Linked DNA regions of Hahella chejuensis KCTC 2396. The protein of the gene in region 2 interacts with the protein of the main gene of each other region in a pairwise test. Links are inferred from orthologs where the notes say so. Each region holds a gene or a part of one and is shown on either strand. Other genes may lie near its edges.

Region 1 (10,263 bases), 210 kb from region 2 along the record:
CGTTTGAATTAAATCACATAACAAGAAAAGCCATCTGCGCAGTGATCACGCGCACTATCAAGCACGAGCTGAAATTAAAAGGTTGGAGAACTAATGGCGGCAATCCCTGAGAAAAATAAGGCCGGCCCAAAAATCGGGCTGGTATTGGGAGGCGGGGGCGCGCTGGGCGGCATCTATGAAATTGGCGCTTTGCGGGCTCTGGACGAGGCATTAGATGGACTGGACTTCAACGACCTGTACGTCTACGTCGGCGTTAGCGCGGGGGCATTCGTCGCGGCGAATTTGGCCAATCAGATGACCACGGCGCAGATGTGCCGGATATTTGTCAAAAACGAAGCGGACGTACACCCTTTTCACCCGGGCGTATTTTACCGACCCGCCTTACGCGAATATCTCCGTCGGGCCGTTTCCATTCCTGGGCTGGTGATGGAGGCATGCGCCAAATTTATCGAAAATCCGCGCGATCAAAGCCTACTGGAAGCCATGACGATTCTCGCGCAGGCGGCCCCCTCCGGTTTGTTTGAAAACGAAGGCTTGCATGAATATCTAGAACGTTCCTACAGCCTGTTGGGACGAACCAATGACTTTAGAAAACTCAGTCGTCGCTTGTATTTGATCGCAGCGGACCTTGAAAGCAGCGACGCTGTTCGCTTTGGCTCGCCTGGCTATGATCACGTTCCTATCTCCAAGGCGGTGCAAGCCAGTGTCGCCGCCCCTGGCATTTATACGCCTGTGGAAATTGACGGTCGTCACTATGTCGACGGTATATTGCGGAAAGGGATGCATGCTTCAGTGGCATTGGAAGACGGCGCAGACCTGGTAGTGGCGATAAACCCGGTCGTGCCAATAGATGTGCAACAGGCGGTGGAAGCGGGAACCATGGCGCAGGGCGCATTACTCAACAAAGGGATGCCGAATATCTGGTCACAGACATACAGAACCATGGTTTATTCCCGTATGCGCGCAGGAATGGCCATGTATGAAAGCGAATACCCTGATGCGGATATTGTGCTGTTTGAGCCGGCCCGTTATGACGCTAAACTGTTTTTCTCCAACGTTTTCAGTTTCCAGTCGCGCCGTATCGTCTGCGAGCACGCATACCAGATGACCAGGCAGGACTTGTTGCACAGATATGACGCATTGTCAGAGCAGTTTGCGCCATACGGCGTCACCATCCGCAGAGATATTCTTGAAGACGAACAGAGGACTATCAGTACGAGTCTTTATGGTGAAATGCTGCCGGTCTATGTGGCGAATGAAAAGCGCAGTAATGTCAGCTATTTAAGCCGGATCGGCAATAGCCTGGAAGGTGTGGCGGATTTATTGCAGAGCGCTAAGAACATAATTTGAGGTTTTACCCTTCGTCCGATTTCCCCCTCCTATCAAACCCCATTTGGACGAAGGGTTTTTTCTTTTCGAAAGGGCGGCGCCGGCGTTAGTCCCTGGAGTCGCCGGCGGCTTCTAGTTGCGCAAGATAATCCGACCAGTAGCGCTCCTTGTTTTGACACAGATCGTATAGATACGACCAAGAGTAAATGCCGCTGTCATGGCCGTCGCTAAATGTCAGCTTTAACGCGTAATTACCTGCGGCCTCTACGCCGTCTATGCGTACTAGGCGCTTGCCCGTTTGTAGCACAGCCCCCTTGCCCCCATGCCCTCGCACTTCCGCAGAAGGCGAGAGCACACGCAAAAACTCCGCTTCCAACACATAAGTCTCTGTTTCGGTATAGCTTAACTCAAGCGTCGCCGATTGTTGGTGGAGTTGAATTTGTCGTGGAATAGGGGCCTGGGGTGCAGACATAAATGATGTTTCCTATGGAGATACTAGAGAATATAGCGACTGAGGTCTTCGTCTTCCGATAGCTCGCCCAGGCATTTGTCGACATATTCAGCAGTGACCTCAAAGCTATCTCTGATCTTATCGCCCGCCGCGAAGGAAACTTCTTCAAGCAGCTTTTCCATGACGGTATGCAGCCTTCTGGCGCCGATATTCTCAGTCTTCTCATTAACTTTCCATGCGATTTCAGCAATGCGCTGAATGGCTCCTTCACTGAAGCTGATATCTACGCCTTCGGTTTTCATCAGGGCGACGTACTGTTCAGTCAGTGAGGCATTCGGCTCGGTCAAAATGCGCTGGAAGTCGCTGGGCGACAGTGCATCCAGTTCCACCCGAATTGGCAGGCGTCCCTGAAGCTCTGGAATCAGATCGGAAGGTTTGGCGAGATGGAATGCGCCTGAGGCGATGAAAAGGATGTGGTCCGTTTTCAGCATGCCGAATTTAGTGCTGACGGTGCAGCCTTCGATCAGCGGCAACAGGTCTCTCTGTACGCCTTCTCGAGATACGTCTGCGGAGCTGGTTTCCGAACGCTTGGCGACTTTATCGATTTCATCAATGAATACAATCCCGTTCTCTTCCACTGCACGCAGGGCGCGTTGCTTGATTTCCTCCTCGTTGACCAGCTTGGCGGCTTCTTCATCCTTGACCTTTTTCATGGCTTCCGCCACTTTCATACGCTTGGTGCGCTTACGGTCGCCGCTCATATTGGAGAACATGCTTTGCAGCTGGCTGGTCATTTCCTCCATACCAGGAGGCGCCATGATTTCTACGCCGACTGGGGTGGCCTTGATCTCAATGTCTATTTCCTTGTCATCCAGCGTGCCTTCGCGCAGTTTCTTGCGAAACACCTGGCGGGCGGCGGACTCTTTCTCTACTGGCGCATCGCTGTTGAATGAGCGTGCAGGAGGAAGCAGGGCGTCCAGAATACGCTCTTCGGCGGCGTCCAGTGCGCGGTTCTCCACTTTCGTCATTTCTTTCTCGCGTAGAAGCTTGATGGCCATATCCGCCAAATCGCGAATGATGGACTCTACGTCGCGGCCGACATAGCCCACTTCTGTAAACTTGGTAGCTTCTACTTTTATAAATGGCGCATCAGCCAGTTTGGCCAGACGCCGGGCGATTTCAGTCTTCCCTACACCGGTAGGGCCGATCATCAGAATATTTTTGGGAGTGACTTCTTCACGCAGACCTTCATCGATCTGCATGCGACGCCAGCGATTGCGCAGTGCGATTGCGACCGCGCGCTTGGCGGAGTCTTGCCCTATGATGTGCTTGTCTAGCTCCTGAACTATTTCACGGGGAGTCATGGACGACATTGTTTAAACCTTCTCTTACACAGTGGAGGGAGTCTGAGTCCCGTCAATTTCTTCCAGCGTCAGGTTCTGGTTGGTGAAAACGCAGATGTCCCCCGCTATTACCAGGCTCTTCTTAACGATATCGGACGCTTCAAGCTCTGTATTTTCAAGTAGCGCGCGCGCCGCAGCTTGAGCATAGGGGCCGCCGGAACCAATGGCTATCAAGCTATTCTCTGGTTCTATGACGTCGCCGTTGCCGGTGATGATCAATGAAGCTTTATTGTCGGCGACCGCCAATAGGGCTTCCAGGCGGCGCAAGGCGCGATCGGTTCGCCAGTCTTTGGCGAGTTCAACGGCGGCTCTGACGAGATTGCCCTGATGTTTTTCCAACTGGGCTTCAAAACGCTCAAACAATGTAAATGCGTCAGCTGTGCCGCCAGCGAAACCGGCGATTACTTTATTGTGGTAGAGGCGGCGCACTTTGCGGGCGTTCCCCTTCATAACTGTATTGCCCAGGGATACCTGGCCGTCGCCGCCCATGGCGACCTTACCGTCTCTACGGACTGAAACAATGGTGGTCATGCCTTTCTCCAGGCGATTGAATGAATAACCGTAAGGAAAGGTATATGGAGCCGATGGCGGCTATTTCAAGGAAGCGGGCGGGTAGAAAATAGTCGTAGCCAAGATGGAATATCTATTGCCGGAACGGCCCGGCGCAGTATGGCGGGACGCGGGATTAATTCTCCCGCTTTTGTTTCTTCACCAGGGGTTGAATGTTGATGGCGACCAAGCGGTCCATGGCGCTGTTCATTTTTGATCGTGACGAAAATGGGCCGACTTGTACTCTATACCAAACATTTTCACTGGAAAGCTTAACTTCTTCCACTTGGGCTTTTAAGCCCTGAAACCCAATGGTGGCGCGCTGTTTTTCCGCATCGTCAAACTCTCTGAAAGAGCCTGTTTGCAGCATATAGATAATTGCCTCGTTGGATTTTTTGGGCGTATAGGCTTCCACTTTGGGGGCCACGACTTCCGTCTCCGGAAGCATGTCGTAGAACTTGAAACGTGGTTCGTCCGACTCTTTGGTTGCTGTCTTGGCGACATTGGCGGAAGAGTTGGGTTTGGATGTCTGCGCTGTCGCGGAGGAAGGAATTCCTGTGTTTAACTTGGTTGCAGGCACAGAGTTCAAGTAAAACAGAAAATAGAGAAAGGCGGCGGCCAAACCCAGGTTGATAAACCAGACCCAAGGTGAAATTTTCTTTTCAGGTTGCTTTGTAGCGGCTTTTTTACTCATTTACCTAAAGATCAGTCAGTCTGTTATTACAGTGGCAGGTCCGACGAAGGCAGGTTTTGCTTTCCGGCGCATAATCCTGAGATAGCCGCTCTCTCGGCGCAACCTTCGTCAAGCCCGCCATTATCCATGTCGCAGAATCAACTCGCAACCGCACGCTATAGCGTTTCCAACGGATCGACGTCAATCAGCCATCTAAAACCGGATGGCGTCGCTATCCCTTCACTATATCGTAGCCAATGCTTCAGAAACTGTCGCAACTCTGCTTTTTGAGGAGCGAATAGCCACAGGATTGCGTGGAAACGGTTCTGTTTTCGCTGCATCACGCTAGGGAAGGGGCCGTGAACCTCTATTTGCAAACCGTCATTAAACTTCAGAAGTTCCAGAAGAGATTCTTTTAGCGACCAGAGTCCGCCCAACGCAGCCTCCAGCAGGGGGGCCTCCGCCCGAATCAGCGCCATACTTGTAAAGGGCGGTAGCCTGCCTGCTTCGCGAATGTGCAGCTCTTCCTCGCAAATAGCGTTGTAATCCTGGGCGGCGATGGCTTGGAGTAAAGGGTGGCTCGGGAATAGGGTTTGAATGATGACTTTGCCTTCCACGGCGGAGCGTCCCGCTCTACCCGCCACCTGCAGTAATAACTGCGCCGTTTTTTCCGCCGCTCTGAAGTCGCTGCTGAATAATCCACTGTCGGCGTTAATAATTCCGACTAACGCCAGGTTGGGAAAGTCGTGCCCTTTCGCCAACATTTGAGTGCCGACAATAATACAGGGTTCATTGCTGCGAATTTGAAGGAGCTTATCCTGAAGGCTGCCTTTGGTTTGGGTTGTATCCCGGTCGATGCGAATGACGGGGGTGTCAGGAAATGTCGTTTCCAAGAACTCCTCGGTGCGCTCCGTGCCGGCGCCGACTGCTTTGAGAGAGTCTTGTTTGCACTTTGGGCAGCATGTTGGGAGTGAGTATGTGCTATCGCAATGATGACAGCGGAGTAGGGCCGCTTTCATGTGATAAGTCAAACGGGCGTCGCAATGCTGGCATTCGGCCAGCCACCCACACTCGACACACATCAATGTAGGGGAGAATCCTCTGCGATTGATGAAAAGCATGACCTGGCGTTGCTCCGTCAAGTGCTGTTTTATCTCCTCTAATAAAGGAGGGGATATGCCGCCATGCAGAGGACGGCTTTTGATATCCAGCAGTCTAATGCTGGGCGTGTCGGCGTTGACAGCTCGTTGTCGCAATAGAACAGATTCATAGCGTCCCCCGCGGGCGTTCATGAGTGACTCCAGTGAAGGGGTGGCGGAGCCCAGTACGATAGGGCAGCTGTGCTCTTTGGCGCGCAGTATGGCAAGGTCTCTCGCGTTATAACGGGCGCCATCCTGCTGTTTGAATGAGCTGTCGTGCTCCTCGTCCACAATAATCCCTGCCAGATCATTGAACGGTAGAAACACCGCAGAGCGAGTCCCAATGACTATCTGCGTCCGCCCCTCAAGAATATTTATCCACACGCGCATGCGTTCTTTGTCAGTGAGAGCGCTGTGGTAGGCGGCCACTTTGTCGCCAAAGCGTAAGGCGAAGCGTTGTCGCAACTGGGGAGTGAGGGATATTTCCGGTGCAAGAGCAAGAAACTGGCTATCAGGGCGCTGGGAGAGAGCGAGTGCGATCCAGGCTAAATAGACTTCCGTTTTTCCGCTGCCGGTGACACCGTTCAACAATATAGTACGGAAGCTATCTGGCTCAGAGGAGATCCTGTTGAGGGCTTCCTGTTGTTCCTGGTTGAGCTGCGGCGGCTCAATAATTTGGGGGGCGGCGCCTCCTCCACCAGGGATATGAGAATGCGGCTGAATCAGCCCTTTTGCGCTAAGGGCGCGCAATTGGGTTAGAGAGTATCCCAGGCCTGTAATATCGCCTTGCAGCATGGACTTTCTTTTTAATAGTAAGCCCCACAACTGCTTTTGTTTGGCTCCTTTTATCAGGTGTTCTGCATTGCCGGCGGAGAGGCCCAACGAGGTAGCCCCCCAATAAGTCTCCTGTAGAGAACTGATGATATCTGTATCGGCGTTTGCTGTGCGCAGCGGCGGGGGGAGAGCGGCGAATACCACCTCCCCGATTGGAGCATGATAGTAATCGGCGACCCACTGGCATAACTGGAGAATGACAGACGGAATCAACGGTGCGCGATCAAGTACTTTTGCGACGGGCTTGAGCCGGGATATTGGCAGCTCTGACTCGTCGGATATAGCGAGGATGACCCCGGTCAGACTCCTGCGTCCAAAAGGAACCTGCACTCGCGAACCTGGCGGGTAGTTTTCCCGGAGATCTGTGGGATGTGATGGAAGATAGTCAAATTGCCGGCGGAGAGGGACTGGCAGCGCTACGGTTACTACGAAAGAGGTTGACATTTCAGATTAAAGGAATCTAATGCTTGTGAATTGTTCACAATCTGGTATGATCACGCGTCTTTTCCACAGGCCAAATTGGTTGTGCGCTAGTTTGCCTAACATTGCGGTGCCCGACAAGTTCAGGGTTCGGGTAGCGGCAGGTTTTAAGCGAGGTAAGGTTATGAAGCAAGGTATTCACCCGGAATATAAAGAAATTACTGCAACCTGCAGTTGCGGTAATATTATCAAGACCAAGTCTACTCTGTGTGAAAATATTCACATCGACGTATGCTCCAGCTGCCACCCTTTCTATACTGGTAAGCAGAAGGTTCTGGATACTGGCGGACGTATTGATCGCTTTAAAAAGCGTTTCGGCGGTCGCATGGGTCGTTCCAGCTAATCGCAGAACACCCAATAATAAAAAAGGCGCCCATTGGCGCCTTTTTTATTTTCTGGACCTGTATCGCCCCAGGTTTTGCTTAAGTCGCTGAAACCGCCGTGGTTTCCCTTGAGCGCAGAAATTAAACAAGTAATAATGTGCCTCCGGTTCTTTCGGGCAATATAAAATATATAAAAAAGTGGAGGTTCGTTTAGCCTTTTGGGCGACGGTAATCCCATCATTAGAGAGTAGGATAAAAGCAATGTCAGACGAGTTGAAAAAAGCGGCGCTGGAGTATCATGCACAACCGCGCCCGGGTAAGTTGAGTGTTGAGATTACCAAACCTACGGCGACTTCTCGTGATCTGTCCCTGGCTTATAGCCCGGGCGTAGCTGAGCCTGTTCGCGAAATCGCCAAAGATGCGGAGAATGCATATCGCTACACCAATAAGGGGAATTTGGTAGCGGTGATATCTGATGGGACGGCCATTCTTGGGCTGGGTAACTTAGGACCCTTGGCCAGCAAGCCGGTCATGGAAGGCAAAGGGGTGTTGTTCAAGCGCTTCGCTGGAATCGACGTATTTGATATCGAAGTCAAAGCGGAGAGTCCACAGGCGTTTATTGACACGGTCGCTCGTATCGCGGATACCTTCGGGGGAATTAACCTTGAAGATATCAAAGCGCCAGAGTGTTTCGAAATTGAAAGAGTGCTTATTGAGCAGTGCTCTATCCCCGTATTTCACGATGATCAACATGGCACGGCCATTGTTACAGCGGCAGGCATGCTGAATGCGTTGGAGCTGCAAGGCAAACAAATTGGCGAAGCCAAAATTGTGTGTCTGGGCGCGGGCGCTGCGGCGGTGGCCTGTATGAAGCTGTTGATTAGCTGCGGCGCGAAATCGGAAAACATTTATATGATTGACCGTAAAGGCGTCATTCATAGCGGTCGTGATGACCTCAACCAATATAAGGCTATGTTCGCGTTGGAGACTGACAAGCGTACTCTGGCTGACGCGTGTGAGGGGGCCGATGTATTTGTGGGTCTCTCTGGCCCAGATCTGCTTTCGGTGGATATGTTGAAGAGCATGGCGCCGAATCCGGTGATTTTCGCGTGCTCCAACCCTGATCCGGAAATCAAGCCTGAGCTGGCGTTGGCGGCTCGTGACGATTTGATCATGGCTACCGGGCGTTCTGATTACCCGAACCAAGTTAACAACGTTCTGGGTTTCCCTTTCATATTTCGCGGCGCCCTTGATGTGCGTGCAACCGCCATTAATGAAGAGATGAAAGTCGCGGCAGTGAACGCTATTCGTGAACTGGCTAAACAGCCAGTGCCGCAGGATGTGGTGGACGCATATGGCGGCGAAAAGTTTGAGTTTGGTAAGAACTATATTATCCCCAAGCCGATGGACGTTCGTCTGTTGACCGAAGTGTGTGCGGCTGTCGCCAGAGCCGCGGTTGACTCAGGTGTGGCTCGTTTGCCTTATCCAGAGCACTATCCATTGAACTCAATCGACGATATTAAAATCGTGTGATTTGAGCTGCCAAAAAAAGCCGCGCAATTGCGCGGCTTTTTTTGGGATGAAGGAGGGCTAATTAAAAATCATCTCCATTAGCGGCGTATCGCTGGAGCCGCTGCTCCCTCCGTCATAGGTAGGGGAGTCTTGACGCACCACTTGTGGCACAGTCTCTGCCTTAAACATTTCAAAAATCGCGTCATCCTGTCCGGGCGCAGCGCGCTCGCCGGTGTTCGGGTCAATCTTGACCGTGACTATGCCGGGCGGCTGCTTGAGCTGTGCTTCTGGTGTATCTTTGAGGGCGTCTTCCATAAAGTCGATCCATATGGGGAGTGCGGCGCGGCTGCCGTATTCTCGACGACCTAGCGTTGACGGCTGATCAAAGCCTACCCAAACAGTCGTCGCAATATTAGCGTTGTAGCCAGAGAACCAGGCGTCAACCTGATCATTGGTTGTGCCAGTTTTTCCTGCAAGGTCGCTTCTGCCAAGAGACAAGGCTTTAGTTGCAGTGCCTCGCTTGATAACGTCTTGCAAGATGCTATTTAAAATATAGACCGACCTCGGGTCAGCAATTGGGGGGGCAATATTGCTCTGAGGTTGGTCCTTGCTGTCAGAATTCCTGCGATTGCTGTCACATTGGCTGCACGCCACAGCAGGATTACTTTGATAAACAACTTTGCCGTTATAGTCGATGACTTTGTCTATAAGGTAGGGGCTTACTTTGTATCCGCCGTTGGCGATGGCCGCGTAGCCCGACACTACATTCATTGGCGTGTATTCAACCGAGCCTAAAGCAAGTGAGAGGTTGCGAGGGATTCGGCTTTCCTCAAATCCGACTTGCGAGAGGAATTTGACGGTTGTGTCGATACCGACTTTTTGCAGCAAGCGTATAGAAACAAGGTTGCGGGACTGATAAAGCGCCTTTCTTAGCCTCATTGGGCCGTTAAAGTTCAGGGATGAGTTTTGCGGTCGCCATGAGTCCTCAAGATTGGCGTCTTCAAAAACAACGGGAGCGTCATTTATTGTTGTCGAGGCGGTGGCTCCATTCTCCAGGGCCGCCAGATAAACAAAAGGTTTGAAGTTGGAGCCGGGTTGTCTCAATGCCTGAGTGGCGCGGTTGAATTTGCTCAAGAAGAAGTCAAAGCCGCCAGTCAGCGCCAAAATGGCGCCATCTCCTGGCGCAAGTGACACTACGGCGCCTTGAACCTTGGGAATCTGGCTGAGGAACAGTTTGTCATCATGCTGTTTCACATAAATGACGTCGCCCTGCTTGAATATATCCTCCGCTTTCTTGGGAGAACCGCCGCGTTCGTTAACATGGACGTACTTGCGCGCCCAGGCCATACCTTCCCAGAGTAGTGTGGCGGTGTCGCCGGAGGACATTAAGAGAGTCGCTTTCTTCTCTGTGACGGCGACGACCCATGCAGGCTTGAGAGCTCCAACAGAGGGGAACTCTTTTAAGCGCTCTACGACAATATTAAGCGCTTCATCACCCTCTGGCGCATCTATGTGTCCGGCGGGACCTTTGTAGCCATGGCGTTCGCTGTATTCGACGAGTCCCCGCTTT
Region 2 (10,252 bases):
ACAGGCGAATAACGCCGAAAAGATAAGCTCTTCTCCGTCACCATCCATTGGTGCTGCGATGACTACACCTTCCGCCAGCTCAATGCAGGTTTCGAGGGACTCCGCCAAGCGGGTTTGGATGTCTTCACGAATTTTAAGTCGGTCGACGACGACCTCAATTGTATGCTTGCGCTTTTTATCCAGTTGGGGAATGTCGTCGAGATCTGTCACGATGCCGTCGATGCGCGCTCGAATGAAGCCCTGCGCTCGAAGGCCTTCAATCACGTGCAGATGTTCGCCCTTGCGATTGCGTATTACAGGAGCCAGCAACATCCATTTACTGTCTTGAGGCAACTCCAGGATACGGTCCACCATCTGGCTGACTGTCTGGGCTTCGAGAACGATGTCGTGATCCGGGCAGCGAGGTTCGCCGGCGCGTGCATATAGCAGACGCAGGTAATCGTAAATTTCAGTAATGGTGCCGACAGTGGAGCGAGGGTTGTGGGAGGTGGATTTCTGTTCGATGGAAATAGCGGGGGAGAGACCTTCTATGTGGTCAACGTCCGGCTTCTCCATCATGGACAGGAACTGTCTGGCGTAAGTGGATAGTGACTCCACATAGCGCCGCTGGCCTTCCGCGTAGAGCGTATCGAAAGCCAGGGATGACTTGCCTGAGCCTGACAGCCCGGTAATGACGATGAGCTTGTCTCTCGGCAAGTCCAGGTCGACATTCTTAAGATTGTGGGTTCGGGCTCCGCGGACTTGGATCGTGTCCATAAAATTCTTTTCACCTCCGGAATTTACAGCCGGTCATTATATAAGTACGGAAACAGGATGGGCAAAGCCACTGCGAATCGATTAATAAGTGGCTGGTCAAATGCTACAATATGCGCTTTTTGATGGACTGGTACGGTAGTTAAATGCAAAAGACGCAGAGGTTTATGCCCCAGGAGCGCCGCGCTGTCTCCGCGCTGGCTTCGCTGTACGCCATGCGAATGCTTGGGTTGTTTATGGTGCTGCCGGTTTTCATGGTGTTGGGGAGAGAGCTTGAGGGCGCAACGCCCGCACTGCTTGGCCTCGCCATAGGCGTATATGGCTTGAGTCAGGCTGTGATGCAGGTGCCTTTTGGGGCGTTGTCCGATCGTTTTGGCCGCAAGAAGTTAATATTTATCGGTTTGGGTGTGTTCTGTCTTGGCAGCGTCGTTGCAGCATTAAGCGATAATATTTATGGCGTTATCTTTGGGCGCCTGTTGCAAGGAGCAGGGGCGATCGCCAGTGTTTTGATGGCGCTGCTCAGTGACCTGACGCAGGAAGAGAATCGCACCAAAGCCATGGCGTCCGTGGGGATGACGATTGGCTTGTCCTTCGCGTTGGCGCTGGTTTTAGGGCCGCTTATTTCAGGCTTCGCGGGATTGGCCGGGCTGTTTTGGGCGACGGCCTGTATGGCGTTGTCAGGAATGATTTTGTTGTATAAAGTGCCGACCCCGTTACAACAGCGGCGTAACTTGGAAACAATAGTGCTCCGCTCGGCGTTGAGAAATGTCTTCCAGCATAAAGAGTTAATGCGTCTGAACTGGGGAATATTCTCGCTCCACATGATTTTGACGGCGATGTTCGTCGCAATGCCGGTTACATTGGCGGATAAATTTAATATGGTTGCAGATCGGCACGGCTGGTTTTACTTGGCGGTGATGGGCGCAGCTTTTGTATTTATGATTCCGCTGATCATCATTGGTGAAAAGAAACGACTTCTGCGGCAGGTTTTCACTGGAGCGGTCTGGTTAATGGCGGTCGCACTCATGATTGTGATGAAAGGAGTGAACGACTTTATCGGGTTTACCCTGGCTGTGTTCGGCTTCTTCTTGGCTTTCAACTTCTTAGAAGCGACTTTACCTTCACTGGTCAGTAAAGTCGCCCCTGCCGGCATGCGAGGTACGGCAATGGGCGTGTACTCCAGCTCCCAGTTTTTCGGGGCCTTTCTAGGGGGCGTCCTAGGTGGACTGGCTTACCAGAAGTTTGGTTTGATGGGAGTGTATGGTCTTTGTACAGTGATGGCGGTAGTATGGGGCGGAGTGTCCCTGTTCATGCCTGATCCTCCCTATACAGCGAGTTATGTGCTGCCGTTGCAGCCGTTCAATGTGGACGCAGCGGATAAGATAGCGCAGGAACTGACGCAAATTCATGGTGTTGAAGACGTCACGTTGGTGATCGAAGAGCACTTGGCGTACTTGAAAATTGATAGACAGCGCTTTGATGAGAAAGCGCTGATAAATTACCCTCTCACCGCCCAGGTTGAGGGATAACGTTTGGAGAGCGATATGGCGCGTGGTGTAAATAAAGTAATTCTAATTGGTAATTTGGGTAGCGATCCGGAAACACGTTATACCCCCTCCGGCAGCGCGATTTCCAACCTGAGGTTGGCGACTGACGAGAGTTATAAAGACAAGCAGACGGGACAGCTGGTTCCCCGTACGGAATGGCACCGGGTTGTGCTGTTCGGTAAGTTGGCGGAGATCGCCGCTCAGTATCTGAGAAAAGGCTCCAAAGTATATATTGAAGGTCGTCTGCAAACCCGTAAGTGGCAGGATCAGTCTGGGCAGGATCGCTACAGCACTGAGATTGTTGTAGATATGCAAGGTCAGATGCAGATGCTCGACAGCCGCAGTGGCGGCGGTGGTATGGATAACTCGCAAGGTTACAATGACGGCTGGCAACAATCAGCTCCCTCCGGCGACAGTTACGGCAGCGCTCCAGCCGCTGCGCCCGCCGGTAATTATGGCGGCGCTTCTTCCAACAACAATTATGGCGGAGCCCCTAACAATAACTTCGGCGCGTCAAGCGGTGGTTACTCCGCTCCGAATCAGGCGCAACAACGCCCGCAACAGCCTCAGCAACCTAAGCCGCCCATGCCAGAGCCGATGGACGACTTTGACGACGACATTCCTTTTTGATTCGGAAGCTAAAGAATATTTAAGGCGTAGCGCTGTGACAGCCTGACTTGAAAGCCCCATTATCTCGGGGCTTTTTTGTTTTTACGTTTCGGGTGAGGAGAATAAGGGCCATGAAAATCGCAGTTTTATTCGGCGGCACGAGTGAAGAGCGGGATGTCTCTATCGCCAGCGCCGCGCAAATTATTCCGGCGCTGCGTAGTCTGGGGCATGAGGTGTTTTCCGTGGATACGGCCACTGGACAACTGTCTGGGACGGATGAAATGCGTCTTCTGCAAGCGGGTGTGGCGCCGGAGCCGCCGTCGACGTCGGTTATCGCCGATGTGCGAGGTCGCGCTATCGCCTTGTCTGCGGAGGCTTTTAATATCCGTGACGTTGATGTTGTTTTTCTGGCGTTGCATGGCGGCGCAGGAGAAGACGGACGGATTCAGGCAATGTTGGATCTGGCTGGTCTGGCGTATACCGGCAGTAATCATATTGCGAGTGCGGTGGCCATGGACAAAGACCTGAGTAAGCAACTGTTCCGCGCCGCCGGCGTACCCACGCCGGATTGGTTGATGGCGCCAGCGAGCAGTGATGAAGTGGCGCAAAAGTTAGGTTGGCCAGTGGTCGTCAAACCCAGCAAGCAAGGTTCCACGGTTGGTTTAAGCGTGGTGCGGGAAGCGTCGGAGTTGGCGAAGGCGATTGAGCTTGCGATGAATTACGACGATGAAGTCATGATTGAGAAGTTCATCCCTGGACGAGAATTCACTGTCGGAATATTAGATGGGCGGGCGTTGCTAGTAGGCGAAATCATCGTTCCTAACGAGATATTTGATTACCACGCCAAGTATCAGGTGGGCGCCGCCAGCGAAATATTTCCGGCGAATATTTCTGAGACTGACGCCGCCGCTATGCAGGAGATCGCATTGCGTGCGCATGCCGCGCTGAAGTTGGGCGTGTACAGCCGAATCGATTTCCGTGTGGAGGATAACGGCGCAGTATGGTGTCTGGAAGGTAATTCGTTGCCGGGGATGACTGCGAACAGTCTATTGCCGCAAGCGGCGAGGGCCGCCGGTATTGAATTTCCCGAACTTCTGGAGCGGATCTGCCGTGGCGCTGTAACTTGAGCGCCTCGTTTCTGCCTGTAGGTTAGTGATTGGAAGGCGACGGAGGGCCTTTGGTAGGGGACATGCGCCCAAATCAATCGTTATATTGTGCCATAATGCTGGGGCCAGGCCGTTAAGACATAACGGCGTATAAAAAAACTAACAGCAGAAACAAGGGAGTAGGATATGACTACAATATTGGATATCGCAAAAAAGGACTTTGAGACCGGCACGGAATATCAAGTCGAGTTGATCACTAAAGAGGGCTCCAAAAATGGCAAGCCTTCGCCCTGTTTGGAAGTATGGGAGAGAGCAAGAGGCACTCGAACGATTCTGGGGCGAATCTTTCAGATCGATATGGAGGAAGCGCTTTACCATGCGTCCAAAAATGGCGCGGAAGAAGTCCTCATCGGTAAACGCGGTAAAGATGATGACGCTTTTTCAGAAGGTAAAATCGTGCTCGAAGGCGGCGCTCCCGCGAAACTGACGTTGGCGCTGAAAGTCACTTCTTCTCCCTCCCCGGAAGTGAAAGAAGCGGCTTATCCCTGGTAATCCAGTTCGCGATCTCAAGGCGAAGCGGTGATGACCAGCGCTTCGCCGTCCTCTACCTCTGATTAGCCCGAATCCAACCTAAATCCACCTGCTCATTGGATTCCGCGAGTAATTCGCCTTCGTGAGAATACAGTTGAATCATGAAATGACTGGCTCCCAATACATCCTGAGCAGTTTTCACATCGGTGTGATAGCCGTCGTTATTCGCTTTGCTGGCTAGCGCGGTAATGAGGATGGCGCGTTCATGTTCCCAGTCGAAGCCCGCCAACGTTTTCAACTGCCCACGAAAAATCTGATCGTCGCTTTGCGCTGCGACTAATACCGCATACTCGATCGGAAATGCTTCCCCGTAACAGGTATGAATGTCTTGCCGCAGACTGGTGATTCGGTACTCGCAAGAGGATGCGTCGTAAAAGCGGACAGGTTGAGAGTACGTGGCGCAACCCAGGATACTGGCGTTCAAGGCGATGGACAGCGCCAGCTTTATTATGCTTTTCATATTGCCTTCCCTTTGCTGATTTGAGGCCTCTCGCAGCATCGTTGTTGCTGGGCGACAGACATGCTTTTTATTGGCTATTTTAGCGTTGCATGTCTTTATAAAAGAAGACTATGACTCACTTATTGCAACATATCCTTATGAATTTATTGCTGTTTGTTTGAATATGGTTACAGCTGTCGCTATTCCCCCTGCTTTTACAGATCGTTTCTTTTTTGATCAGTTTCGTCCTTATATGATGCCCTCGCCAAATGTCCGTGTTCAGGTAGTTGCGGGCGATGGATTGCATGTTCGTCGGTAGGTCCGGCGCTGAAGTTATGGGATAAACTATGTTGTTGCGAACTTATCAGTGGTCTGTCGTTCTGATGCGATCAGGCCTCATGGCGGCGAGATTATTAATATGGCAATGATATTGGCATGTTAATAACCAGGCGCATGGATGCGCCTGCGCGGCGGCAAGCCGCGGGAGACAGGGCCTGACATGTGCAGGCCCTGTTGTTGCAGACAAATAGAAGGAAGCTATTTGACTGCCTGATTAATAATACATCGAAGTCTGGAACCAGGACCTACTGAATACGGATATTTCTCCGCAAATGGGTGGTTTTCACTCCAGTGCGAACAATGCGATCAAGTAGGCGCTCAACCCGGAGGCGTCGCCTCCGGGATTGTGTGGGGATCAGCTGGTGACAGCGTTCAGAGTCTGGGTGTGAGCGCTTTCCGGCAGTAATATCTTTAATGGCGGCATGGCGTCTATCTTGGCGGCGACATCGCCGTAAATCAGCTGCAGCCCTTCAATGATGCGTGAAGGCTGATCCACCCAGGAGGAGTTCCTGCGTTTCAGCTCGAACGGCTCCTCGCATTGGAAGAACTCCAGCACCTTGTCGATGGTCGATCCCAGGCTCTCGTATTTGACCAGGATAGTCGGGTGTTTGGGGGACAAAGTACTGACCCAGTTATCAAACTGGCGCTCGATATTGAATTCATCCACGCCTCTTTCCAAATACTCTTCCAGCGTCATGCCGCGCAGCGAACGCGCCGGAGTGGGGCTGTTCACGTTCATGGCTTTTGCGTGCATGTCCTGATAATTGCGGCGAAACAGTGAGAGCACCGCGTCGTAAGGATTGCCGAACATGTAACCGAGCCGGATGTCGACTTCATCGTCATATACAGCGGGCGTATAGGCGTGCTCGCGGATGGTTTTATCGGAGATAGAGCCGATATGGCGCGCCAGAGCGGTAGAGCCGACGCCGCCCATTGAGCACATGGCGCAGCGCACAGCGGCCTTTTTACGGAACAGTTTCACTCGGGAGAGGAGTTGCGGTATGTCCAACATAATCGTGTCCTTGTCAGTTTTGTGAGTTCCAGTTCAGGCGGCGGCTTCGCCGAATATCGCGTCTTCCACGATACCGCAGATAATGTGTCCGATCATGATGTGGCATTCCTGAATTCTTGGCGTATGTGTGGAGGGAACGTTGATGACGTGCTCCGCCAGCTCCTGCACCTTGCCGCCGGAACCGGCGAAGGCGGCGGTGATCAGGTCCATTTCTTTGGCGCTCTCCAGAGCGACCAGTATGTTTTTGGAATTACCGGATGTCGTGATGCCGATAAACAGGTCGCCGGGTTTGGCGTTGGCCTCCACCTGACGCGCGAAAACCCGCTCGTAGCCATAATCATTGCCGATGGCCGTGAGCATGGACGTATCCGTGGTCACCGCCAGGGCGGGCAATCCGGGACGATCAAATTCAAAGCGGCTGACGAATTCCGCTGCGATGTGCTGCGCATCCGCCGCGCTGCCGCCATTGCCCGCCAGGATAACCTTATTGCCCCTTTTATAAACTTCAACGCAGACCTGACCCAGACGGAGCACTTTTTCCATCAGCGCTTGGTCCGCGAGCACGCGCTGTTTGACTGCAATCGAATCTCTGATGCGTTCTTTTACATATTCCATGTCAATGTTCATTGGTCATCCTCCTGATTGTCCTGGCTCACTCACTAAGCGCAGAAAGGGTTGCTTCCCGCTGTGGAAAGAACTGCTCCTTGTGGGCGCATAAAAAGTCATAGTCTTCGGGTATGCCGATATCGATAAACGGACCGGCCTTGGTATAGGCGTACAGTCCTCCGCCCACCAAAGCCGGAAAGGCGGTTTGTTCGAACGAAAACGCGCCCTGTTGCAGGCAGTGTTTATGTAAGAACTCGGCGCTGAGGAAATAGACGCCGGCGTTGATCAGGCCAGGGCCGGCGTTCGGTTTTTTCTCCTCAATCATGATCACTTTGCCGCTGTGTTTGTGCACGGTGAGTTTGCCGTAACGGGAGCAATCAGGCTGTAGCGCGGCCAGCATGCCGTTGGTGAACTCACTGCGGTAAACAGAGGAAATAAAATCCTGCAGGTCGGTATGGCAAAAGCTGTCTCCATTGAGCACCAGATAGTAAGGCGCAGGATGTCGTTCCGCCGCCATACGGATGGCGCCGCCGGTCCCCATGGGCGCGTCTTCGATAACGAACTCCAGGCGCTGGGTTTCACGGGGGCGCTCTGCGAAGTGGCGCACGATATGCTCGCTTTTATATCCGAGGGACAACACTATATCGTGAATGTTCTGCTGTTCGAGCTGATCCAGCAGCAACTCCAGAAATGGGCGGTTATCCACCGGCGCCATGGGTTTGGGCAGGTCCGCAACCCGTGAACGTAGCCGGGCGCCCTTGCCGCCGGCCAGAATGATGCAGCGAATGTGCGTTGCTCTAGCTTCCATGTTCATTACATTTCCCCTTGTTCATTTCTGCCATAAAAAGAGTATGGCGTCGTAACTCTCATCCACCACGCGCATACTGTGTTGGACGAATTGCAAGGTGTCCGCGTCGATGACCAGCGTCATCGCATTCCAGGGGGAGGCCACCAGCCAGACCCGATTGTTTTGGTTCAGTACATCCTGTAGCTCCCTGCCGCTGCGAAGCACCACCGTGCCCAGAAACTTGTCCCGATAGAAGGGGGAGTCCAGGTTACGGTCGTAGACGATCTTGCGATCGGTAATAGTTTGCAGGAAATAGTCCGGCGTAATGCCGGCGTACAGTTTGGTCGGCATCGGCGCCATGCTGATGACTTTGTCGCCTTCACGATAGCCCTGCTTCAATGTGGCGGAGACTTTGCGGTAGTCCACGCCGGCGAAACCGTCCCGATAGTCAGAACGAAAGCCCAGATGGCCCAGATTTCCGATGCTGTAAAAATGGATCAGGTTGGAGTTCATCGACATCACCGCCATCAATAAGAGCGCCGCCAGATTGAAGCTGGCGATCGCCGCCGCCGCCGGGGCTTTCACTCGGATAGTGAGGCGCGTTACATCCTCAATCAAAAACGCAAGAATGGCGCCGACGCTGATAATGAAAAACGGATAGATGAAGAACACATAGTGGGCGTTGTAGAACAGCAGAAAATTACTGAGACACAACAGCGTGATAAGAAACACCAGATAATAAAAGCGCAGCGTTGGACGCTTCCAGGCGTAGTAAGCGCCGAGCAGGAATACCGCGCCGGTGATGAGATGGGTTTCCATGCCGAAGAAGTTGATGAAGTAAAAGCCCGGCTCCCAGCTGTCCTTCAGAAAGCCCAGCTGCGGCAGACTGACATCGCCTTTGCCGGAGCCCAGCATCAGGTGCGGCTGTTGCAGAACCACACGACGCACGCCCTGAGCGACCAGGGTTAATATCACCAGCAGATACATCACCCAGAGATTGCGCTGGAAGATCCAGACCAGATTGTTCCGTTTGAAGATAAGCACGATGACGGCCATCACTGGAAGCAGAAACCCAGAACCTTCCCAGCTCAGATAGGTCACCGAGAACAGCGCCCAAACCAACAATGCGAAACGCAGCCGAACCCGCTCCTGCTGTATCAGGTGATAAACCGCTGTGGCGGTTAGCAGCGTGAAGAACTGCGTCTGCGCCGGATGAAATGCGTTCTGCGACCAATAGATAGACCAGCTTGAAAGACTGTACAGCAATCCGGCGATAATCGCCGCCGCCAGTCCAAAGCGACGCAGGCTGATCCAGAATATCAATCCCAACACGCCAGTGGAGAATAACAGCGCCGGCAGCCGTAGGGTGAACTCGGAAAAGCCGCCCAGTTTCACTGACAGCGCCAGAAAGTAGGGCACCAGTTCATAAGTGGCCAGGGGGACTTCCATGGTGCTGACGAAAATGTGGGGATAACCCTTGTCCAACACCCCTTCGACGAAGCTGGCGATAGTGGCTTCGTCAATAGTGAGCGCGCGCGCATCCAGGCCGCCGATGCGCAGACTGAAAGAGAGAGTAATCAGCGCCGTCGCAATCAGCAGGATCACGGGAAGTGAATAAACCTGGTCGCGCAGCCGCGGCCATTTCGTCCATTGCGATACGCCTTGGTAGCTCATAGGCTTTCCTCCAGGACCTGCCGGTGGACGCCCGCGCCGCTGATCTGCTGTGTTTTGGAAACAGGTCCGGGTTCAAAGTGTGCAGAGCGTAACTGCAAGGCTGATACAGCCTGGCTCATCAAGGCTGCGCCAAACAGTCCGGTGACGACGCTCAGATTGAATATCGTTGTGGTGAGCAGACGCGCATCCAGCGCAAGCGCGCACAACAAAGCGCCGAAGCAGGCGAGAGAGGTCAGCAGCAAGTTTATCGCAGCGACAAGACGGGGCAGTCCTCCCAGCGCTAACAACAGTCCTGCGCTGGTAAGAACGTTGAGCAATAACCAGATTGCACACCACTTCAATGCGCGCAAAATCAATTCGGGGTAACTGATTTGCCGCATGACCTCCAGGCTGGGGTCTTCGAAACGGATTGGCGCGTTTTCCACTGACTCCGTCGACACCTGACGGATATGCGGCGTATAGGCGGGGCGCTCGTAATGCGCAGGCGCGTCCGTGGCGCTGACGGGACTGACGCGCCAGTCTATGCCGGGAAAGCTGATGAAACGATCCTCGCCTGTCTGCGCCACGGCCTGCAATCCAATGCCATGCGCCGGATCGCAATCGGCGAATACCTCAATTTTATTCGCCGGACCGGCGCCCAAAGGCTGGAACAGATTAATGACTTTGATCTGCGGATAGTCGCTGGCGTAGTCGCCCAAACGGCGTTGATTGACGTTTACCTTGAAGGTTCCGTTACATTGCGTCATCAACCAGGCGTTTTGCAGCGCGGCGCGGGAGAAAGGCAAGGTC
Region 3 (10,153 bases), 4.5 Mb from region 2 along the record:
AGATTGCCAATCCAGTTTGTTCGGAGAAAGCGATCAGTTTTTGCAAATCTTCTTCAGTGAGCGGGTCCATATGACGGATCACCAAAGCGCACATATCGTCGCCCGCCGCCACTTCGATCTGAGGAATACGTTGATAGCCGGAGAGGCTTCGAACCAGCGCTTTCAGTTCAGGAATACGGCCCCCGACAGACTCGATCAATATCGGGCATTCATCAATGGCGGTCAGGAAGTTACTGTAGCGCTCGCGGAAGCCGACAAGAACTTCATCACGCTTGGCGACATAACGCACGCCCAGTCTCGCTTTTGTGCGATAACCGCGCCCCGCGCCCACCAGAGGCGGAACAACCTGTTCCGGCTTTAAGTCGCCAAAATGGCGTAGGTGGTCCAGTAACACAGACTCTTTGTGGTTGATCTGAAAGCCCAGATCAACATGCTGCATGCTGCAGCCACCGCACAGTTTGGAGAATTGACAGTCAGGCTCAATGCGTTGCGGATGCTGCGTCAGCACCTCTTCTACAGCAAGCTCATCATAGCTGCGACGACTGTTTACATATCGCGCAGTCACAGTTTCGCCAGGCAATGCGCCTTCGACAAACAGGGTTTTGCCATCTTTATGAGAGACGCCACGCCCTTCGTGACTGAGAGATTCGATTTCGCAGGTAATGGACTCTTGGGGTAACTTCTTTCTACGACGAGACATGCTTATAAACCTGGGCTATGGGGCCGATCTGGATAAAAAGCCGGCCATTATAGCGGCCTCCCGCAACAGATATAAGGGCTTTGGCGTCGCGCTCCGGCGCAACAGCTTTAGCTGCGGAATACGCCGGTAGACAGGTAGCGGTCGCCCCGATCACAGATAATGGCGACGATCACCGCATTTTCAACCTCACGGGAAATACGCAACGCTCCAGCGATGGCGCCGCCGGAAGATACGCCACAGAAAATACCCTCTTCCCGAGCCAGTGCGCGCATAGTCTCTTCGGCTTCCTGCTGGGCGATATCCAAAACCAGGTCCACTGACTCGGGCTGATATATTTTTGGCAAATACGCTTCCGGCCAACGACGAATGCCAGGTATGGACGCGCCATCGGCAGGCTGCAGGCCGACAATCTGAATCTCCGGATTGCGCTCTTTGAGATAGCGAGAGGTTCCCATAATAGTGCCGGTGGTCCCCATGGAGCTGACGAAGTGAGTAATCGCACCATCGGTTTGGCGCCAGATTTCCGGGCCCGTCGTCTTGTAGTGCGCCAGAGGATTATCCGGGTTGGCGAACTGATCCAGCACCTTGCCTTTGCCTTCGGACTCCATTTGCTTGGCGAGATCACGCGCCCCTTCCATCCCCTCTTCTTTGGATACAGAGATGATTTCCGCACCATAGGCGGTCATCGCCGCGCGACGTTCTTCACTCATATGCGCCGGCATGATCAGGACCATACGGTAGCCTTTGATCGCTGCCGCCATAGCCAGGGCGATCCCGGTATTTCCGCTGGTAGCCTCAATTAATGTGTCGCCAGGTCGGATGTCGCCCCGATTCTCCGCTTCTTGGATCATACTCATGGCGGGACGGTCCTTGACTGATCCCGCCGGATTATTTCCCTCAAGCTTCGCCAGAATGACATTACTGGTGTCGCCGGGTAGTCTTTGTAGTCGAACAAGCGGCGTGTTTCCAACGTAGGATTCAATCGTGGGGTATGACATCTTTAACGTTCGCTTCTTTTTAAATTCAATCAATTAGCTGTAGAATCGGAAATGTCCTTGTCCGCTGCGGCGCCGCTGTGACAATGACTCAACGTCGCCTGAGCAAAAATCCGGTCCCTGTTACGCCATCGAACCATTTCCTTCGATAGCTGTGTCCGGACTTGATATTGGCCGAACATCGGCCATGATAAGCAATAATCTGAGAGTGGCGATATATTCTTTTTTAATATAAAAATCACTTTATATCATAAATACCATAATATGCCGTTTACCCGCGCCTCCTCTACAAGTCGCCGAAGGGCCCCTGCATGAAACGCTGGGGTATAAAAGTAAAGGTCATTCTATTGACCTTGGCGCCGTCACTCACTATTGCGTTCACGTTGTCCGCAGCCTTTGTATTTACTCGCCTGGACGATCTCAGCGACGTGCTCCTGGAGCGCGGCTCCGACTCCGCCCGTCACCTCGCCAACGCTGCGGAGTATGGCGTTTTCACCGGAAACCGCCGCCAATTGATTGGACTGACCAACGCCGTACTGGAAGAGAAAGATATTCGTTCGGTCTCTATTTACGGGCGTCAACGCCAGATTTTGGCCCATGCCGGCCCACGTATTCAGGAAGAGCACACGATCCCCGCCAGCTTATCCACACAGCTTACGATTTATTCCAGTGAGGATGTGCTGCGCTTCACCGCCCCGGTCACCCTGCAAGACCTTAGTCTGAGCGAGGACGCTAATTTGCAGGAATCCGAAGCCTCCAATGGGCTACAGGATAATATCCTGGGGTGGGCGGTCATCGAGGTGTCCCGCGCGCCAACTCAGGTCGCCAAGTATCGAACGATTCTCTTCGCCGTCAGCGCCGTGTTCACCGCCATAATTGTGTGCACATTTCTTGCGCTGCGTCTGAGCCGCGACCTTACTTCGCCGCTATCTCAGGTGGCGCAAGCGCTTACCCGTATAAAAGAAGGCAAGCTGGATACCCGCGTCTATATAGAAGCCAGTCCTGAACTGGCGCTGCTCCAGGACGGCATCAATTCCATGGCGGAAGCTCTCGCCAAGGCCCGCAGTGAGATGCAGCAAAATATAGATCAGGCCACGGAAGACCTCAGGGAGACGCTGGAAACCATAGAGATCCAGAACATAGAGCTGGATATGGCCCGGAAGGAAGCTATCGAAGCCAGCCGGGTAAAGTCGGAATTTCTAGCCAATATGTCTCATGAAATCCGCACTCCGCTCAACGGGATAATTGGGTTCACGCATCTCCTGCTGAAATCCAACCTGGGGCCTCAGCAGCGAGACCAGCTCAACACAATCCTGAAGTCGTCCGAAATCCTGCTAACGATCATCAACGATATCCTGGATTTCTCCAAAATCGAGGCCGGCAAGCTGGTTCTGGATAATACCACCGTCAACCTACAGGAAATCGTGGAAGACGTTCTCACCATGCTTGCTCCCGGCGCCCACGAGAAAAATCTGGATCTGGCGGGTCTTGTCTACTCCGACGTGCCAAGCCATATCATGGGCGATCCGCTGCGCATCAAACAGATCGTCACCAATTTGGTCAATAACGGCATTAAATTCACTCAGAGCGGTGAAGTGGTGGTGCGCGTGATGCTGGAAGACGAATCCGATGAGAGTTCGCTCATCAAAATCACTGTCACCGACAGTGGCGTAGGACTTTCCCGCGTCCAACAACAAACGCTGTTCAGCGCCTTCAGCCAAGCGGACGCATCAACAGCAAGGCGCTTCGGCGGCACCGGCCTGGGCCTGGTTATCTCCAGACGCCTGACCGAACAAATGGGTGGACAGATCGGGGTTGAAAGCGAACTTGGCAAAGGGTCCACGTTCTGGATCGAGCTCCCCGTCGAAATTGCTCCCAACCAGCCAGACAACGAGCTCAACCACCGTTTGTTTGAAGGCGAACGGGTCATCTATCTTGAGCACCAGAAGAAAACTGGACTGGCGGTGGAGCATACGCTCAACAAATGGGGCTCCAACGTCACTCAGGTAGACAATATCAAAGACCTGGCGGACAAAGTGGAGGAAGCGCAACGCAAAGGCGAAGGCTTCGCTGTCGCCATTATTGGTCTGACCCGCCACCACCTGCGCTCGAACTCTTACCTGCAGACCGTACGCAAGCTGGAGTACAAACTCGATTGCCGCACGTTGATACTGACGCCGACCATCGACACCGGTAACGAGGAGCCGCCAATACTGACTGACGCCTCGACTTTCCTGATTAAGCCGGCTTCACAGCGTCGGCTGGCGAATGCGCTAAGCTGGCTGATCGAAGGACGCTCTGACGAAGAGGAAGCGCCGTCGGCGGTATCTATCAAACAGTTGAACGCCACCAGTGGTCGCAAGCCGCTGGTGCTGGCTGTGGATGACAACCTCGCCAACCTCAAACTGGTGGAAGCCTTTCTCTTAGACCTGGGAGCCGTGGTGGAAACAGCCATGAGCGGCTACGAAGCCCTCACCAAGGCCAAGCAGAAGCGCTTCGACGTAATCTTTATGGATGTACAGATGCCCGGGATGGATGGGGTTGAAACCACGATCAAGATTCGTGAGTTTGAAGCTGGTAAACGACGCACCCCGATCATCGCCCTCACCGCACACGCAATGTCGGAAGAGCGTAAGCAACTACTGCAAAGCGGCTTTGACGATTACCTCACCAAACCCACCAATGAAGATGAGCTACAGCGCATTATAGAGCGCAGAACCGGCTTCCAGCTGTCGCCGCAGCCCTCGCTAACCCAACAACCTGTCCGGGAGCCAGGAAAGATAAAGCCATCAGTGAAAGCCGCCACCGAGCCGTGCGTGGACATTCGCAGTTGCGTCACTCTTGCCGGAGGCAAAAAAGGATTAGCGGAAGAATTATTCTCCATGCTGCTTGAAAATCTGCCGGAAGAGCGCAAGTCCATAGAGAGCGCCTGGGAGCAGCAAGACCGATCTGAATTATTGGAACGCGTTCATCGTCTTCATGGCGCGACGCGCTACTGTGGAGTCCCCTTGCTGCGCAACGCCGCAGCGGAACTGGAAGGACAAATCAAGCGTGAAGTAGAGCCGCTGGAGACTGCCGTGTCCGTTCTATTTGAAGAAATAGAACGAGTGCTTTACTGGTCTGACAGAAATGACTGGCAGACAGAGTTCAGAGAATATCAGACTCAGTCAGCCCCGCAGTCCTAGTTAGATTTGGGTTTTCGCGACATCTACCTTTGACGGTGATTAGCCCTTGGTGAGCTTGAGGTAACTGCGCATCAGCTCTCGGGAGTGCAGAGGACGACCGCCTAATAGTTCATCAAGGCACCGGCGTGTCAACCTCTTGGCTGCTGAAAGACTACCTGGAACAGACCAGTCGCGACCAGCTATCGCTATTAGATGATGACCTTCAATCACAACTGAGCAAGGCTCTGGCGTCCGACTAACGCCTTCAGTAAGGGAGAAGTAATAGGCGATGTTATTTTTCACGATATCGCCTGTAGCGCTCTCTACACAAAAATCTACGCCAAAGCCCAGTTCATTTAGCAGCGCAAATTCCAACTCCCGTATTCCAGGCTCCAGATTGGGCTGTGGAAGCGATAAGAAAGTCAGACTCGACTTGTAGGCGTCAAACACTTTTCGGCAGCCCTCCAGTGGTTGCAGCAACTTCACCAACAACTCATTGAGGTAAAGACCGGCATAGAGAGCCGCTCCCGCCAAAGGATAGCGAATGTTAGTCGTCTCGTATCGAATGAGGGACTTAAGCTCGCCACGCCCTCCCAGCTCAACCTCCAGCTCGGTGAAGGGTTGCAGGGTGCCTGGGACGCCTTTTCTGCGACCGCCGCCTTTCAAAACGGCTGAGGCTTTACCGTCGGCCTCGGTAATCAGATCAACAATATAGCTGCTTTCGCGGTACGGCCGACTATGCAGCACATAGGCGGCCTGGAGCGAAACCCGGTGCATAGCGGCCGAAATTTCCGTTAGCGGTCGTCGTAACCCAGGCTTTGCAAGGCGCGCTCGTTATCGCTCCAGCCGGATTTCACTTTCACCCAGGTTTCCAACATGACCTTGCTTTCAAACAACTTTTCCATGTCTTTACGCGCATCGGAACCAATGCGCTTGATTCGCTCGCCCTTCTGACCAATCACAATTTTTTTCTGGCCTTCTCTTTCCACGAGAATCAGGGCGCTTATTCGCAACAACGCACCTTCACGCTTGAACTGTTCGATTTCCACAGCAATTTCATAAGGCACTTCGTTGCCTAACTGACGCATGACTTTCTCGCGAATAATTTCCACCGCCATGAAGCGTTCGCTGCGATCCGTGATTTGATCTTCAGGAAAAAAGTGAATCCCCTGTGGCAACATCTCGTTAATAACGGCTTCCAACCGATCAATATTCAATCCACGCAGGGCGGAGAGAGGAATAATGTGCTGAAACTCACACATCTTCTGCACTTTGTCGATAAATGGCAGCAGATCGTCTTTATTTTCCAACTTGTCCACTTTATTGATCACAAGAATGCGGGGGCGATTTACCTTGGCGATTTTTGACAAGACATAGTCGTCTTCTTCCGTCCAACGCTTTCTATCAACGACAAAAACAATCACATCCGCATCTTTGATCGCCGATGAAGAGGCTTTATTCAGCACTCTATTAAGCGCTTTCTTGTCCAACTGATGCAGACCAGGCGTATCCACATAAATAGCCTGATAGTCGCCTTCTGTCTTGATACCCAAAATCTGATGTCTAGTAGTCTGAGGCTTTTTCGAAGTGATGCTGATCTTCTGCCCCAGTATGTGGTTCAACAGGGTGGACTTGCCCACGTTCGGTCTGCCCACGATCGCCACATAGCCGCAGCGGCTATTCTCTTGCGGATTTACATCAATACTCACTGATCCACTCCTAACGCCAACAAGGCTTGTTTCGCCGCTTTCTGCTCCGCCACTCTCCGGCTGCTTCCGGTCCCTTCCGTTGCGTCAGACAGGCCGTCTATTTCACAACGCACATGGAAAGTTTGAGCATGAGCTTCCCCCTGCACTGAAATAACTTCGTAGCGAGGCAGATTAAGCTGACGCGCCTGCAGATATTCCTGCAAACGTGTCTTGGAGTCTTTCTGAGTATCCTTTAGATTAAGCTTCTGCAAACGCGCTTCAAACCAGTTCAACACTCTATCGGCGCAGACTTCAAAGCCAGCATCCAGATAAATAGCCCCAATAATAGACTCCAGCGCATCGGCCAGGATAGATTCCCGACGAAAACCGCCGCTCTTCATCTCTCCTGACCCCAATCGCAGATATTCGCCGAGATCAAATTCTCTGGCTATTTCCGCCAGAGTCACCCCTTTGACCATTCGCGCGCGCAGACGGCTCAACTGCCCTTCCCGAGCTTCTTCAAAACGGCCAAAGAGGTAGTCGGCAATAATAAAGTTGAGGACAGAGTCCCCTAAAAATTCCAAGCGCTCATTATTACGACCACCGAAGCTGCGGTGGGTAAGCGCCAAAGTAAGCAAAGCGGGCTCTTTAAATGTATATCCGAGCGCCCGCTGCAGTCTTTCCAGCTTAGCTGTCACTGATTATTGGCTTCCAATTGGTGTTGAAATGAAACAGCGGCGTCAATGTTCTTAATGATATTCGTACGCTGCTCATAATTGATATCTATGCGCATTTTGGTATTTTCCCGAGTTATCTTGATATTTTTCTTATCGAAGTTGCGCACGTTGTTAACCATAAAATGTTTATCCAGCCGCGATAGGATTTCAGCATTGGACAAGCTCGCCAAGTCAGCCTCTCTGTTTAACCCCTCTAATGAAGATTTCACAGCAAAATCATCAATGTAGATGGGGACTAGTTTAATACCCAGCGTAATAGCCGATATCCCGACAACCACCCAAATCAACATTACGAGAATAGAAGCGCCCCGTTGATTCTTGCGCATACTCACTCCTTACCATCCTCTTAATTAATCAATATTATCTAGAGAGTAGACGTTAACTCACTGTTTTTACACTAATGCGCATTTATTGTATCGAGCCAACTCGTGAAAAAGTGGGTAATGACAAGAACTTTTCCCAGTGCATCCAGATAGCAAAAGCCCTGCCGACGATATTTTCATCCGGCACCAGCCCGATATAACGACTGTCCTTACTGCGATCCCGATTGTCGCCCATCATGAAATACTTACCTTCCGGCACGACCCATTTGCCTTCATGCCCTGTGTTTGAATAGTTTTCCTTAATGATGCGGTGCAGCTTTTCACCCAGTTGTTCTTCGTAATAGAGCTCTCTGGGAGCGCCTGCTGGAAGGGCTGCAATTAGCTTTTCATCCACGGGCTCGCCATTGATGATAAGCTGTTTGTCCTTATACTCCACCGTATCGCCAGGAACGCCCACCACCCGTTTTATGTAGTTGGTGGTGTTATCCTCTGGCGTACGAAACACCATGACATCGCCACGCTGCGGCTCTCCCAGGTCCAGAAATTTGTATCCCAATACAGGAACTCGCAGCCCATAGGAGTACTTGTTAACAAGGATGAAGTCGCCTACTTCCAGGGTGGGCATCATGGATTGAGACGGAATTTGGAACGGTTCAATGAGAAAGGAGCGAACCACCAACACCAAAAACAAAACTGGAAAAAAAGACCGGGAATACTCCACTACAACCGGCTCTTTGATCATCGCGTTACTTCCACCACGCGTCCTGACCTTTATATACAGCCAAAAGCCCAACCAAATCAGACCTGAGACCAGAGTCAGTACAACCAGAATCAAAGAGAAATCAAAGTCCATCATGTGTCCTATTCAGTTTGTATTTATTGCTTTCAGTCCGCAATTGTCTTATTTATCGACCTTCAGCACGGCGAGAAACGCGTCTTGTGGAATTTCAACGCTACCCACTTGCTTCATACGTTTCTTACCTTCTTTCTGCTTCTGCAAAAGCTTTTTCTTCCGTGAAACGTCGCCGCCATAGCATTTGGCCAATACGTTCTTGCGCAAGGCCTTGACGGTAGTTCTCGATACAATTTGTCCACCGATAGCCGCCTGAATCGCCACGTCGAACATTTGACGAGGAATCAGCTCTTTCATTTTTTCTGTCAGCAGGCGCCCTCGCGAGGCCGCGTTGTCGCGGTGAACGATAAGCGCCAACGCATCGACTTTATCGCCATTGATCAGAATATCCAGACGCACCAGATTGGCTGCCTGGAAACGAACAAAGTGGTAATCCAAAGACGCATAGCCACGGCTTACCGACTTGAGTCGATCAAAGAAGTCCAGGACAACTTCCCCCATCGGCAATTCATAGGACAGCGCGACCTGGTTCCCCAGGAACTGCATATTTTTCTGCACGCCGCGCTTTTCTACGCAAAGGGAGATGACGTTGCCAAGATAAGCCTGCGGCACAAGAATATTCGCCTCAACGATAGGCTCACGCATTTCCTCGATAAAACCAGGGTCCGGCAGCCTGGAAGGGTTGTCGACTTTAATGACTTCATTCTTTTTGGTCAGCACTTCATAGACTACCGTCGGCGCCGTGGTGATCAGATCCAGATCATATTCCCGCTCCAAACGCTCCTGGATGATTTCCATATGCAGCATTCCCAGGAAGCCGCAGCGGAAACCAAACCCCAAAGCGTCAGAGGTTTCGGGCTCGAAGAACAATGACGCATCGTTAAGCGTCAACTTGTCCAGTGCGTCACGGAAATCTTCGTAGTCATCAGAACTGACCGGGAATACGCCAGCGTATACCTGAGGTTGTACACGCTTGAATCCCGGCAAAGAGGCCACGTCAGGCGTTTTCGCCAGAGTGATGGTGTCGCCGACGGGAGCGCCGTGTATATCTTTAATGCCCGCGATGACATAACCCACTTCACCCGCTTTAAGGCAGCCGGTTTCGGTACGCTTTGGCGTAAACACGCCAATGGAAGTCACCAACTCCTGAGTCTTGGTCGACTTAATCAGAATTTTATCGCCTTTATTCAGCGTTCCGTTCTTAACCCGGACCAAGGACACAACGCCCAGATAATTATCAAACCAAGAGTCAATAATAAGAGCCTGTAACGGGGCGTCAGGGTCTCCTTCCGGCGGCGGCACCAGTTGAACAATTTGCTCCAGGCTCTCTTGAATGCCCATACCGGCTTTGGCGCTGGCTTCTACGGCGCCCGCGGCGTCAATGCCGATAATCTCTTCGATCTCATGACGCACCCGCGCCGGCTCCGCCTGCGGCAGGTCCATCTTGTTCAGAATGGGAATAACTTCCAGCCCCATTTCGATGGCGGTATAACAGTTCGCCACGGACTGCGCCTCAACGCCTTGCGCGGCGTCAACCACCAGCAATGCGCCTTCACAGGCAGCCAAAGAACGAGACACCTCATATGAGAAGTCCACGTGTCCGGGAGTATCGATGAAATTCAACTGATAACGGGACCCATCTTTTGCGTCGTAATAGAGCGTTACGCTCTGGGCTTTAATAGTAATGCCCCGC

Evidence for each region.
Region 1: the proteins of ssb (region 2) and HCH_RS26890 interact in binary tests that used the Escherichia coli proteins (3 or more experiments, as listed by UniProt). The link is inferred for Hahella chejuensis KCTC 2396 from one-to-one orthologs.
Region 3: the proteins of ssb (region 2) and recO interact in binary tests that used the Escherichia coli proteins (3 or more experiments, as listed by UniProt). The link is inferred for Hahella chejuensis KCTC 2396 from one-to-one orthologs.

Annotation. Positions count from the first base shown.
Region 1 is NC_007645.1:6,110,497-6,120,759, reverse strand. The notes cover bases 4,203-7,182. They hold HCH_RS26890 (primosomal protein N'), read right to left. Parts: upstream 6,823-7,182; coding sequence 4,582-6,822; downstream 4,203-4,581. Other genes in these bases: rpmE (50S ribosomal protein L31), read left to right, coding at 6,983-7,182; HCH_RS26895 (SPOR domain-containing protein), read right to left, coding at 4,203-4,426. Outside these bases: HCH_RS26915 (patatin-like phospholipase family protein), read left to right, coding at 94-1,350; HCH_RS26910 (gamma-butyrobetaine hydroxylase-like domain-containing protein), read right to left, coding at 1,436-1,801; hslU (HslU--HslV peptidase ATPase subunit), read right to left, coding at 1,825-3,153; ATP-dependent protease subunit HslV, read right to left, coding at 3,169-3,714; more of HCH_RS26895, read right to left, coding at 3,869-4,202; more of rpmE, read left to right, coding at 7,183-7,201; HCH_RS26880 (malic enzyme-like NAD(P)-binding protein), read left to right, coding at 7,443-8,714; HCH_RS26875 (penicillin-binding protein 1A), read right to left, coding at 8,772-10,263.
Region 2 is NC_007645.1:6,319,458-6,329,709, reverse strand. Bases 1,145-4,113 are described here. They hold ssb (single-stranded DNA-binding protein), read left to right. Parts: upstream 1,145-2,297; coding sequence 2,298-2,930; downstream 2,931-4,113. Other genes in these bases: HCH_RS27815 (D-alanine--D-alanine ligase family protein), read left to right, coding at 3,041-4,036; HCH_RS27825 (MFS transporter), read left to right, coding at 1,145-2,282. Outside these bases: excinuclease ABC subunit UvrA, read right to left, coding at 1-756; more of HCH_RS27825, read left to right, coding at 900-1,144; HCH_RS27810 (hypothetical protein), read left to right, coding at 4,202-4,567; HCH_RS27805 (hypothetical protein), read right to left, coding at 4,620-5,066; HCH_RS34020 (hypothetical protein), read left to right, coding at 5,137-5,364; HCH_RS27800 (hypothetical protein), read right to left, coding at 5,740-6,396; HCH_RS27795 (D-sedoheptulose-7-phosphate isomerase), read right to left, coding at 6,430-7,023; HCH_RS27790 (nucleotidyltransferase family protein), read right to left, coding at 7,049-7,816; HCH_RS27785 (glycosyltransferase family 39 protein), read right to left, coding at 7,832-9,463; HCH_RS27780 (hypothetical protein), read right to left, coding at 9,460-10,252. UniProt on the Escherichia coli protein: Plays an important role in DNA replication, recombination and repair. Binds to ssDNA and to an array of partner proteins to recruit them to their sites of action during DNA metabolism. Acts as a sliding platform that migrates on DNA via reptation.
Region 3 is NC_007645.1:1,820,368-1,830,520, reverse strand. Bases 3,779-6,648 are described here. They hold recO (DNA repair protein RecO), read right to left. Parts: upstream 5,637-6,648; coding sequence 4,920-5,636; downstream 3,779-4,919. Other genes in these bases: rnc (ribonuclease III), read right to left, coding at 6,565-6,648; era (GTPase Era), read right to left, coding at 5,654-6,568; HCH_RS08170 (response regulator), read left to right, coding at 3,779-4,880. In the rest of the region: 23S rRNA (uracil(1939)-C(5))-methyltransferase RlmD, read right to left, coding at 1-700; cysteine synthase CysM, read right to left, coding at 808-1,698; more of HCH_RS08170, read left to right, coding at 2,007-3,778; more of rnc, read right to left, coding at 6,649-7,245; HCH_RS08150 (DUF4845 domain-containing protein), read right to left, coding at 7,242-7,610; lepB (signal peptidase I), read right to left, coding at 7,693-8,460; lepA (translation elongation factor 4), read right to left, coding at 8,509-10,153. UniProt on the Escherichia coli protein: Involved in DNA repair and RecF pathway recombination.